One region of the Hoeflea sp. AS16 genome, then DNA from elsewhere that is predicted to be linked to it. Evidence: riboswitches for the same ligand, from Rfam matches in the RefSeq annotation. Region 1 holds a riboswitch; the other holds the start of a gene.

Region 1 (5,754 bases):
TTGAGGCGATCAACGCGTTTTCCCAGGCGCTGCCGAAACCGGCATAGATCTTCCCGTCGAGATCGGCGGGACGCTGGATATCCTCGCGCTCGCCATTGAACACCAGCCGCCCGGTTTCGTGCTGCACCACGGCCATCACCGCCGTCATGTCGGCGCCCATCGAGCGCTGGCTGTAAAAGCTGACGGCGCTGAGGATTCCGAACTGGGCGATACCGGTCGACACAAGCGTGCCCGACGAAGTGTCGGTATAGGGCAGGATCTCGACGTCGAGACCGGCATCGCTGAACCAGCCCTTGGCTTGTGCGACATAGAGCCCGACATGGTTGGTGTTGGGCGTCCAGTCGAGCGCGACGGTGAGCTTTTCGGCAGCCGTCGCCGGCACGGCAACAAGCAGTGCGAGCGCGGTGAGAATGTGTTTCATGATCGGTCTCCGGTTTGAGCAAGAAGAGTGTCGAGAAGCTGCGCCTCAAGCTGGCTGGCTTCTGCGGGAAGCGCGCGGCCGAGGCGGGGACGTAGCCAGGGCACGTTGAATTCGGCGATGATCCGCGCCGGCCGGCGCGAAAACACGTAGATCCGGTCCGACAGCGCCACCGCCTCGCGCACGTCGTGGGTGACCAGCAACGTGGTCCAGTGCGCTTGCCTCCAGCGGCTTTCCAGCCAGCCCTGCATCTCCGCCCGGGTCAGCGCATCAAGTGCGCCGAACGGCTCGTCGAGCAGCTGGATCGGCCGGTCCTGCACGATGGTGCGCAGAAGCGCCGCGCGCTGGCGCATGCCGCCAGAGAGTTGCGCCGGATAATGCTGTTCAAAGCCTTCGAGGCCGAAGGTCGAGAACAGCGGCAGCACCCTGACCCGCGCCTCGCCCCGGTCCATCCCCTGCACTTCCAGCCCGAGAATGACGTTGTCGATGATCCGCCGCCAGGGCATCAGCGCATCGCGTTGCGGCATGAAGGCAAAGGCCCGGGACTTTGACGACAGCGGCGCGCCGTTGACGCAGATCGTGCCGCGGTCCGGAGTGAGCGCCCCGGTGAGCAGCCGGAACAGGCTCGACTTGCCGCAGCCGGATGGTCCGAGGATCGATACGAACTCGCCTTTTTCGACGCGGAGCGAAATGTCATCGAGCACCGGCGTGCCGCCCAGCGTCAGGGAAACATTTGTGATGTCCAGCGCATTCATGGCGCAGCCCCCGCATGGCGCCAGCCCAGGACCAGCCGTTGCAGCAGCGCAGTGGCGCCGAACAGCAGCAGCGTCAGCAACGAGCTGATCACCACCGCGGCCAGCATCAGGTCGGGGCGAAAGCTGTTCTTGGCGTTGAGAATGACAATGCCGAGGCCGGCGCGGGCGCCGACATATTCAGCGAATATTGCCGCCACCACCGCATAGGTGATCGAGATCCGCAGACCGGCGAAGAAATAGGGCATTGCCGAGGGAAACCGGGCGCGGCGGAAGATACTCCAGCGCGAGGCACCCATCGAGCCGAGCAGCGCCTCGATGTCGGGTTCGGTGGACGCGTAGCCATCGACCAGTGCCACCAGCATCGGGAAGAAGGTGACCAGCGCCACCAGCAGGATCTTTGGCGTCAGCCCGAAACCGAACCACAGCACAACCAGTGGTGCAATCGCCACCAGCGGCAGGGTCTGGCTGATGACGAAGACCGGAAACAGCGCCCGTCTGAGCTTCGGGGTGAAATCGATCAGCAGCGACAGCAAAAACGCCACTGAAACAGAGAAGGCGAAGCCGGTCAGCGTCGCCTGCAGTGTCGGCAAGGTGTTGGCCCACAGCATGGCGCGGTTGACCACGATCTGCTCGGCCACCCGCGACGGCGCGGGCAGCACCAGCGCCGGGATGCCCGACAGCCGCACGTAAAGCTCCCACACACAAAGCGCGGTGAGCACACTGAGAATGGCCGGCAGGCCCTGGATAAGCCTTGCCGCCGGAGTACCGGACGGAGAATGAGCCATGAGATCAGCTGATCGACGGGCTGTTGGCTGAAACCGTCAGGTCGATGGTGACGTGACCGGCGGGTGGCCCGAAGCGGCAGAAGGCTTCCTGCAGGGTGGCAAACACCGGGCCTGAATCGCCGATCAGCCGTGTGCAGAAATTCTTCGACCGGTCGAAGGTGCCGCTCTGTTTGAGAAAATCGATGCAGCCCATGATTTCGGCCATGTGGTCACCGGCACCCATCACGTAGAGCGAGAACTGCGCCCGCGCGGTCTCCCCGGTCATCGGTGCCTCAGTCAGCGCGGCAAGGGCCCCGGCCTGGCGACTTTCGAGCGGTTCGGACGGGTTTGCCAATGCACCGGTCTGGCAGATCGGGTCATCCGGCTCGCCGGGGCATCCGCGCGACAGCGTGGCGCGAAGCACGACGTGATGCCGGGAGGCTGCAACCGCGACATAGAGATCGCGCAGCGCCGGAAACAGCACTTCGGGTGGGCCGACAATCAGGGTGGAAATATCGTCGGTCTCGATCCTGAGCCGCTCGCGGTAGGGATCGAGCGCCTCAAGCGACGACAAAATCACGTCCACGAACCCGTCGGTCATGGGGTAAAGGGATACTTGCGCGCCTGCGAACATCTTGGTTCCTCCTTGCTACGCTGGCATTATCCAGATCAGCTTCGAGGGTCCGTGGGCTTGGCGCCCGCATCTCAGCCGCGGCTCTACGCGGCACCCCTGTGGTGAGGCGCATTCAACAGGATTTGCATGCAAATGCAAGGGCTTTTGTCTCTCCCTGCGGTTTTTCAGTTGTCTTGGAGATGGCAAGGCCGGCAGGTTATCCAATCCATGGCATGATCGCCAACCTTTCGACGCTCACCACACACGCCCACCAGTGACCGGCTACCGCGCCAGGTGGGCCGCCACCATGGCGGTCGGCAGCGACTTCGCCCGGTCAACAAACGCATGAAAGAGCCCCAGTCAGAGCGCCTTCTGCCAAGTTCAGATCAAGGCAGCATTGCCTTACGGCCTGACAGGGCTGTGCAGGCGTCGTGGCCGTCGTGGCCGTCGGCAGGACCCTTGGAGACAGGCCCTCCGCGGTCCATGCCGTCAAGATGCTCGCCCCAGACGGTGTCCTTGTTGCGCCCGGAAATCTTGGATCGGTAAAGAGCGATGTCCGCCGTCTTTGTGCACTCCAGCAATGACGTTCCGGCCTGGGGAGCGATTGCGATACCGGCCGAGAACGACAAGGCGACGTCCCCCAGCTCGGCAATGGTCAGGGTGGCAAGTTCGTGCCGCCACTGCGCACAACGTTCGAGCGCGGAATCGCGGGCGGTGGCGGGCAACACGATGAGGAATTCCTCGCCACCATAGCGGAACGCGAATTCTGCGCCTTTCAGGCTATCGCCGAGGATCTTGGCAAAGGACGACAGGACGTTGTCGCCGACATCGTGCCCATAGCGGTCGTTGACCTGCTTGAAGTAATCGAGATCCACGATGATCAACGATACCGGCGCATTCTCGCTCGCGCTCGCCAGCACAGGCGGGATGACGGTGCTGGCGTGACGGCGATTGAAGAGGCCGGTCAGGTGGTCCCGAAAAGCCTGCTGTTCCAGTTTTTGCTGCAGCCGCAGATTTTCTTCAAGGCGCAGCGTCAGCGCTTCCCCGGCGTCCAGAAGGCTTTTCTGCGCGGCTTCGCGGGCGGTGACGTCGCGCAACACGATCATGACACTGCCTTGCCGGCCCCATTGCTCCAGCGGCTGGACGGACACCTCGAAAGTCTTTTCCATGGCGTCGAAGTGAATGATCGGCTTCGCGGGTCCGGTCTGTATGTCTTCTGCGATGAAGGCCATCAGCGGGTGGGTGGGCGGAAGTTTCGTTCCCACGGTATCTGCACTGAACCCTGTCAGCTTTTCTGCCGCGGGATTGGTCTCGAGAACCAGGCCGCTCGGTTCCAGCACCACGATCGGGTCCGGCAAAACCGAGAAAATGATGTCCCGGGCAATAGGCGGTGCAATAAACAGCTTTCCGCGATGCTGTGCAAAAAGCACCGCCAGCACGGTCGCGCTGAAGGCAAAGGGCGTCGGATCATCGTTGAAGAGCCGGAATTCGAACAGGACGAAAGCCGCATTGCATGCCCAGGGCACACATGTTGCAACCAGGAGCGCGATCATTTGGCGCCTGTGCAGACGAGCAGCGTGCTTCAACTGGGAAATCGACATCAGGCAGGCAATCAGCATGCACAGATACATTCCCCCCAACAACGCGTAAAACAGCCATCCGTAGGAGAAGCTCGGCCGTTCTATGTTGATGATTTCCACATAGAGCCAATGATGATAGCCATCCGTCAACGCAGCGAAACCCGCAATCGCAGTGATCACGAGCATGATGGTGATTGACCGGCGCCTGGTGAATTGACTGAAGCCTGCATGATCAAGAAAACCTGCCGACCAGAACAGCGGCGTCGCAATGATGCCGAACCAGGCGAGTCGGTTGAAGAGGACCTTGTCCGCCAGTTCCGCACTGTTGAGTCGAAGCACGACCATGGCGATCCACCAGATCGATGCCACGGCAGCCAGCCCGAAGGCTGTTCGCCCGGGTGCTTCCGGCGACGTGATGATTCGTCCGACCAAAAGGATCACGAGCATCGCGATCACAAGCAGGATCGGGGTGGAAAAGTTCATCGTCAATCCTTCAGGCAATCCGGCAGAGCGGGCTTTCCGCCGCACTGTCCGGATATTTCTGCTCCAGTCATACGCGAGTTTTCCTAACGAAGCTTTGCCATCCGTCCGGCGTCCGGCGGCTATCCCGCGCGCCCTCCTCTTTAAGCCCTTCGCCGCTTGCCCCGTTTTTCACCGCATGAAACGTCGCTCATTTCTCGGATTGTCCGCGCTCGCCGCCCTGTCATTGCTGACCTTCTTGGCCGGTTGCTGGGGTTGCGGTATTGATTATCACCAGCGCCGGACTTCCGGCGGTAACTTGTAAAATGCGTTTCATGACAAAAGCTCACGAGAGCATTTCGCCTGACTGCGTCAGGCCCGGTGATCCATCAACTGGTTCGGTGATGTGATGTCAGGGAAGCCGAACCCCGGCCTCCCTGACGATGTTTGTGACTGGTTCATTGCATTAATCTTGGAAATTGCCAGGTCTAGTGCGAGCGCACCGGACCGAGGAACGAGACTTTGATCTTGCCGGAATAGGCGTTCATCTTGGCGCCAAACAGGGCGTGGTGCTTCTTGGCCAGGTAGGAATATTCGCTTCCGCGGCAGTCGAGCATTTTGATCTGCCGATAGCCCGAGCGGCGCAGGTTTTCGGCACCGCTGCGGCAATCCTTGCGGCTCACCTTGACCACTTCATTCTTGCGGCCGTTGCGGTGATCGCGAACCTTGTCCTGCTTGCCGGCACGGTGGTCGCGGGTCTGGGCTTGCGCCGGAGCCCGGTGGTCACGCAGCTTGAATTCAACAGTGCCGCGGTGATCGCGGACGGTGCTGGATGAATCCCGCGCCTGAACCGGTGTCTGGATCATCAGCGTTGTCAGGGTGACGGCGGTGAGGGCGAGAATGGATTTGTTGAACATTGTCTGGCTCCGGGTGTGGTGTGTTTCAATGACCTCACCTTGATCCCCCTCGCTTGAACCGTTTCTGAAGCCACCATTCATGAACGGTTCATGTGGCCTTGGTGACTTGCAGGCCGAGGCCCCCTGCAAAGTTGCGGCCGCCGTAAAACAGTGCGAAAACTCGATTTATGGCCAACCAACCGTGCTGTATTGCGGACCCGAATCCATGAAATACATCCTCCCGCTTTTGGTCGTGCTTATCTCGTCGG
Region 2 (5,754 bases), 140 kb from region 1:
GGATTCGCCGGCGCCAGGGTCGATGTGACCGTCCGGTCGAGAAAATCACGGTCATGGCTGACCAGGATCACGGTTCCCGGATAGGAGGCGACAACTTCCTGCAGCAGGTCCAGCGTCTCCATGTCGAGATCGTTGGTCGGCTCATCGAGGATCAGCAGGTTGGAAGGCCGCGACAGGATCCGCGCCAGCACCAGCCGCGCCTTCTCGCCGCCCGACAGGTTGCGGATCGGGGTCCGTGCCTGCTCCGGCTGGAACAGGAAATCCTTCATGTAGCCGGTGACATGCTTGGCTTCGCCATTGACGATCAGGCTGTCGCCACGCCCGTCGGTGAGATAATGCGCCAGTGTTTCGTCCGGATTGAGCACTTCGCGGCGCTGGTCCAGAACCGCGATGTCAAGCTTCGATCCGTGCCGGACAAAGCCGGTGTCGGTTTCAAGTTCGCCGATCAGCATTTTCAGAAGCGTCGTCTTGCCCGCGCCGTTGGGGCCGACAATACCGATGCAGTCACCGCGATTGATCCGCATCGAGAAATCGCGCACCACTGCCGGCGCATCGCCATAGCTCTTCGAGATGCCTTCCGCTTCTATCACCAGCTTGCCCGAATCGCGGCTCTCGGCAACCTGTGCATTGATCCGCCCCTGCGGACCCTTGTGACCGCGATGCTCGGCCCGCATGGTCTTGAGATCCGACAGCCGCCGCATGTTGCGCTTGCGCCGTGCCGTCACGCCATAGCGCAGCCAGTGCTCCTCGCGCTCGATCTGCCGCCCGAGCTTGTGCTGCTCCAGCTCTTCGGCTTCCAGTACGGAATCCCGCCAGGCCTCGAAATGCGCAAACCCACGATCAAGCCTGAGCGACCGGCCACGGTCGAGCCAGACGGTGGCCCGACTGACCCGTTCAAGAAACCGCCGGTCATGCGAAATCACCAGCAGCGCACCGCGGCTGCGCGTGAGTTCCTCTTCCAGCCACTCGATGGTTGGCAGGTCGAGATGGTTGGTCGGCTCGTCCAGAAGCAGGATATCCGGCTCCGGCGCCAGCACCCGCGCAAGCGCCGCCCGGCGGGCCTCGCCGCCCGAAAGCGTCTGCGGATCGGCTTCCCCGTCAAGGCCGAGATGCTCGAGAAGATAACTGACCCTGTGCGGATCGTCGCTCGGGCCAAGCCCCGCTTCCGCATAGGCCTGAACCGTCGAAAAGCCTTCGAAGTCAGGTGCCTGCGGCAGGTAGCGGATGGTCGAGGACGGATGCCTGAAAACCTCGCCCGATTGTGGCTCAACCTGTCCGGCGGCGATCTTCAGCAGTGTCGACTTGCCCGAACCGTTGCGACCGACAAGGCAGATCCGGTCGCCCGGTTCCACCTGCAACTCCGCCCCGTCAAGCAGTGGCGTCCCTCCAAAGGAAAGCGTGATGTCGTCAAGTTTCAGAATGGGAGGCGCCATGCTCAGGCTCCGGAAAAATCATGAGGGCGGGCGACGATGAGGGCGCGTCCGGACACAAGGCTGGCGGTCAGACGCCCCTCGGCCACATTCGAGATGGTGCGTGACGCGCCAAATGCAATATCGGCATTGTCGAGCGGATACTTCGCCCCCGACAGGCTGAGCCCGTTCAGCGCCGTGAATGCAACAACCGAAAACAGCGACCCGGCGGGAAGATCGAGATCGCGCGATCCGGGCAGCAGCGGAACCGCCTCCTCCACGCCGGAGGTCAGCACCACATCCAGTCCCCGTTCGGCAAGCGTAACGGCCTGCAGCAGGTGCGACAGCGCATGGTCGGTGCGCGCACCGCCAAAGGAGCCGACCAGGATCAGCCGGGTGGCGCCACGCTCGATCGCCTGTTCGATGGCCAGTTCGCCGTCGGTGAAGTTCTTTTCCGCAGGGAACGGCAGCCGCGGGATAGCCGCATGCCGTGTGGTCAGATCAGGGGAAGTTGAATCGAAATCGCCCACCCACAATTCGGGCGTCATCCCGAGCGCTTGCGCGTGCGCCATGCCGCCATCGGCAGCAATCGCCCGCGCGCCCCCGGTCAGTGCCAGAACCCGGTCGTCAATCTCGAGCGCCCCGCCCAGCAGGATTGCAAAAGTGGAATGTGAACTCATGGCGCAAGCCAATAGCAGCTTTGCGCGCACTTGCCAGCGTCTGGAAGAAATTCTATGTCTTGTCTCGCTCTAACGGGGTGCCTGGCGTCTGCCATGCTGAGAGACCAGATGGTCAACCCGAAGAACCTGATCCGGTTTGTACCGGCGGAGGGATTAGACGTGCACATCGCGCCTATTCCTGTTTTTTCTGAACCAAAGGAGGCGCGATCCAATGCGCAATTACAGATTTGTCCCTGCTGCACTGGCAGCTCTTTTTCCCTTCTTCGCCACGCCCGCCATCAGTGCCGACAAGACATTGACGGTCTACACCTATGAAAGCTTCATTGCCGAATGGGGTCCCGGCCCGAAGATCGAGAAAGCCTTTGAAGCCGAGTGCGGCTGCGATCTCAAATGGGTCGGCGTTGCCGATGGCGTCGCACTCTTGAACCGCCTCAAGCTCGAAGGTGACAAGGCCGAGGCAGGCATCGTGCTCGGACTGGACACGAACCTGGTTGCCGAAGCCAAGGCCACCGGCCTGTTTGAAGACCATGGCCTGTCAACAGACGCGGTTTCCGTTCCCGGCGGCTTCAGCGACGAGGTGTTCATTCCCTATGACTACGGCCATTTCGCCGTGATCTATGACACCGAGACCATCGCCACTCCGCCAGCAAGCCTCAAGGACCTGGTCGAAGGCGACCCGGACCAGAAGATCGTCATTCAGGATCCGCGCACCTCGACGCCGGGCCTGGGCCTGCTGCTGTGGATGAAATCGGTCTATGGCGATGACGCCGCCGCGGCCTGGGAAAAGCTCTCCAAGCGCGTCCTGACCGTCACGCCGGGCTGGTCGGAAGCCTATGGCCTGTTCACCTCGGGCGAAGCGCCGATGGTTCTCTCCTACACCACCTCGCCCGCCTACCACATGGTCGCCGAGGAGACGAACCGCTACCAGGCAGCCGAATTCTCCGAAGGCCATTACCTGCAGATCGAGGTCGCAGGCCTGCTCGCCAACGCACCGGACAAGGATCTGGCACGTCAGTTCCTGGGCTTCATGATGACCCCGGGCTTCCAGAACGAGATTCCCACCAACAACTGGATGATGCCGGCCGCTGAAATCACCATGGAGCTCCCGGAAGCTTTCGCCACACTGGTCTCGCCGGAAAAGACGTTCCTCTACTCGCCTGAGGAAGTGGCGGAGAACCGTGCTGCCTGGATCGAGGAATGGCTTGGCGCCATGAGCCGCTGATCCCCTTGCCATGCTGACCCGGGCCGAGCACCGCACATCACGAATGGCAGGCATTGCCGCTCTGCTGTGCGTCGGCCTGGCGTTGGCGGTGCCGGTGGCGGTTCTCGTGTCTCACGGCGGTGGGGCCGGATTGTCATCGGGTCAGGGCGATTACCTACTCCGCATCACCCGCTTCACCCTGCTGCAGGCGGGTCTCTCGACCCTTCTCAGCGTGGCTTTCGCGGTGCCTCTGGCCCGCTCCCTTGCCCGCCGCCCCGTCTTTCCGGGGCGGCGCTGGCTGATCAACCTGTTTGCCGTACCGCTTGGATTGCCGCCCCTGGTGGCCGCCCTCGGGCTGATCGAGATCTGGGGCCGCAATGGCATCGCCAACAAGGGCCTGTCCGTTCTTGGTGTCGAAACCCCGTTTTCCATCTACGGCCTCAGCGGCATTCTCATCGCCCACGTGTTCTTCAACCTGCCGCTTGCCGTCCGGCTGATCCTGCCCACGATCGAACGCCTGCCGCCGGAATACTGGAAGACCGCCGCCAATCTCGGCATCGGCGGCCTTTCCCTGTTCCGCCTTGTCGAATGGCCGGCCATGCGCCGCGCCGCGGCGGGCGCTGCCGGACTGGTGTTCATGCTCTGCGCCACATCCTTCACCCTCGTGCTGGTGCTCGGCGGCGGACCGGCGGCAACCACGCTGGAAGTCGCGATCTATCAGGCGCTGCGCTTTGATTTCAATCCGGGCCGGGCAGTGCTGCTCTCGCTCGTGCAGGTCGGCCTGACCCTGGTGGTGATGCTGGCGCTCAGGCTGATCTCGGTTCCCACCGATACCGGAGACACCAAGGGCGGCGCCACGAACCGACCGGATGCAAGAGGCGGCCTGCATGCCGTCCCGGATGCGATGCTGATCGGCCTGGGTGGTTTTTTCGTTGGCGCACCGATGATCGCCGTGATCGTTTCCGGATTGAACGCCGATATCTCCCGCCTGCTTGGCGACAGCCTGTTCTGGCGCGCCACGGCAACCAGCCTGCTGATCGGTGTCGCCGCCGCGTCCCTGTCGGTCCTGCTTGCCAGCCTGTTGGTGCGGGCCCGCTATTCGGCCGACACCCCGCCCCGCTCACCCATGATGGGCTTGCTGGCGGGATTGTCGGGTGCGGCCGGATCGCTGACGCTTCTTGTCCCACCCGTCGTTCTCGGCGCCGGATGGTTCCTCATGCTTGGCGGCGGCACGGGGCAATTGCTCGCGCCCCTGGCGGTGATCATTCTGGTCAACGCGCTGATGGCGCTGCCATTCGTCATGCGGGTGATCGAGCCTGCGCATTCAAGCACCATGGACCGCAACGGAAGGCTGGCCGTGTCGCTCGGCCTTGCCGGCATCAACCGGCTCTGGCAGATCGACATTCCGGCCATGCTGCCGGCGCTGGCGACCGGCTTCGTCTTCGCCGTGGCACTGTCGCTGGGGGATCTGGGTGCCATTGCGCTGTTTGGCAGCGATCGGATCATGACCCTGCCCTGGCTTTTGTACCAGAAACTGGGAAGCTACCGGACCAGCGACGCCGCCGGACTGGCGCTGCTGCTCGGAGGGTTGACCATGGGGCTCATGCTATTGGCCGACAGGCTCGGCAACCGGAACGGAAGCGGACAACGATGACACATGAACCTGCAATTGTGTTTGACGGCGTTGTCTATGGCATCGGCAATCTCAGCACCGAATTTTCCTTCCGGCGGGAGGCCGGGACCGTGACCGCCATTCTCGGGCCTTCCGGCGCCGGCAAATCAACACTGCTCAATCTCGCCGCAGGTTTCCTGAATCCGGACGCCGGCCGGATCCTGCTTGATGGCAGGGATGTCACCGGGCTTGAGCCATCCGGTCGCGGCATCTCGATGGTGTTTCAGGACAACAACCTGTTTGCCCATCTCGATATCCGCACCAATATCGGGCTTGGCATCGATCCTTCGCTGCGGCTGGACAAGGCCGGCTGGGCACGGGTCGAGATGGCGCTCGAACGGGTTGGCCTTGCAGGCTTTGGAAAGCGCATGCCCGCCACCCTGTCCGGTGGCGAACGGCAGCGCGTGGCGCTCGCCCGCGCCTTTGCCCGCCGCCGTCCTCTGCTGTTGCTCGACGAGCCGTTTGATGGCCTCGGCCCCGGCCTCGCCGCCGACATGCTTGGCCTGATGCTCGAACTGCGCGCAGAAGTCGGCGCAACCGTGCTGATGGTCACGCACGACCCCGACGAGGCCCGCAATGCAGCCGATCAGATCCTGTTCATAGCCAAAGGCCGGATTGCCGCCGATGCACCCGCAGCAGGCTTTTTCCAACGCCACGATCTGCCGGATCTGGCGGCATACCTTGGGGGCAGCGCCGAAGAGTGAGGCGACGCCACAATTTCGACGCGAGTGTTTGCCACTGGAGAAGCGGCGCAAATTGGGATAGACCTGAGCCTGAGTTCCGGCTTGTGAG

Evidence for each region. A riboswitch is a leader RNA that binds a small molecule or an ion and turns the genes downstream of it on or off. The one in region 1 is predicted to bind thiamine pyrophosphate.
Region 2: it holds a riboswitch for thiamine pyrophosphate, as region 1 does, so the genes downstream of both, thiB (thiamine ABC transporter substrate binding subunit) here and WNY80_RS05325 (YkoF family thiamine/hydroxymethylpyrimidine-binding protein) in region 1, are expected to answer to the same signal.

What each region holds. Positions count from the first base shown of each region.
Region 1 covers NZ_JBBMQQ010000002.1:4,641-10,394, reverse strand. Annotated here, with positions in the region: gene WNY80_RS05340 (ABC transporter substrate-binding protein) at 1-421, opposite strand, end outside; gene WNY80_RS05335 (ABC transporter ATP-binding protein) at 418-1,173, opposite strand; gene WNY80_RS05330 (ABC transporter permease) at 1,170-1,958, opposite strand; gene WNY80_RS05325 (YkoF family thiamine/hydroxymethylpyrimidine-binding protein) at 1,963-2,571, opposite strand; TPP riboswitch at 2,566-2,679, opposite strand; gene WNY80_RS05320 (diguanylate cyclase) at 2,937-4,577, opposite strand; gene WNY80_RS05315 (hypothetical protein) at 4,474-4,914, shown strand; gene WNY80_RS05310 (hypothetical protein) at 5,078-5,506, opposite strand; gene blaOXA (class D beta-lactamase) at 5,712-5,754, shown strand, end outside.
Region 2 covers NZ_JBBMQQ010000002.1:143,996-149,749, reverse strand. Annotated here, with positions in the region: gene WNY80_RS06030 (ABC-F family ATP-binding cassette domain-containing protein) at 1-1,433, opposite strand, end outside; gene WNY80_RS06025 (thiamine diphosphokinase) at 1,436-2,089, opposite strand; TPP riboswitch at 2,153-2,259, shown strand; gene thiB (thiamine ABC transporter substrate binding subunit) at 2,301-3,311, shown strand; gene WNY80_RS06015 (thiamine/thiamine pyrophosphate ABC transporter permease ThiP) at 3,355-4,944, shown strand; gene WNY80_RS06010 (ATP-binding cassette domain-containing protein) at 4,941-5,666, shown strand.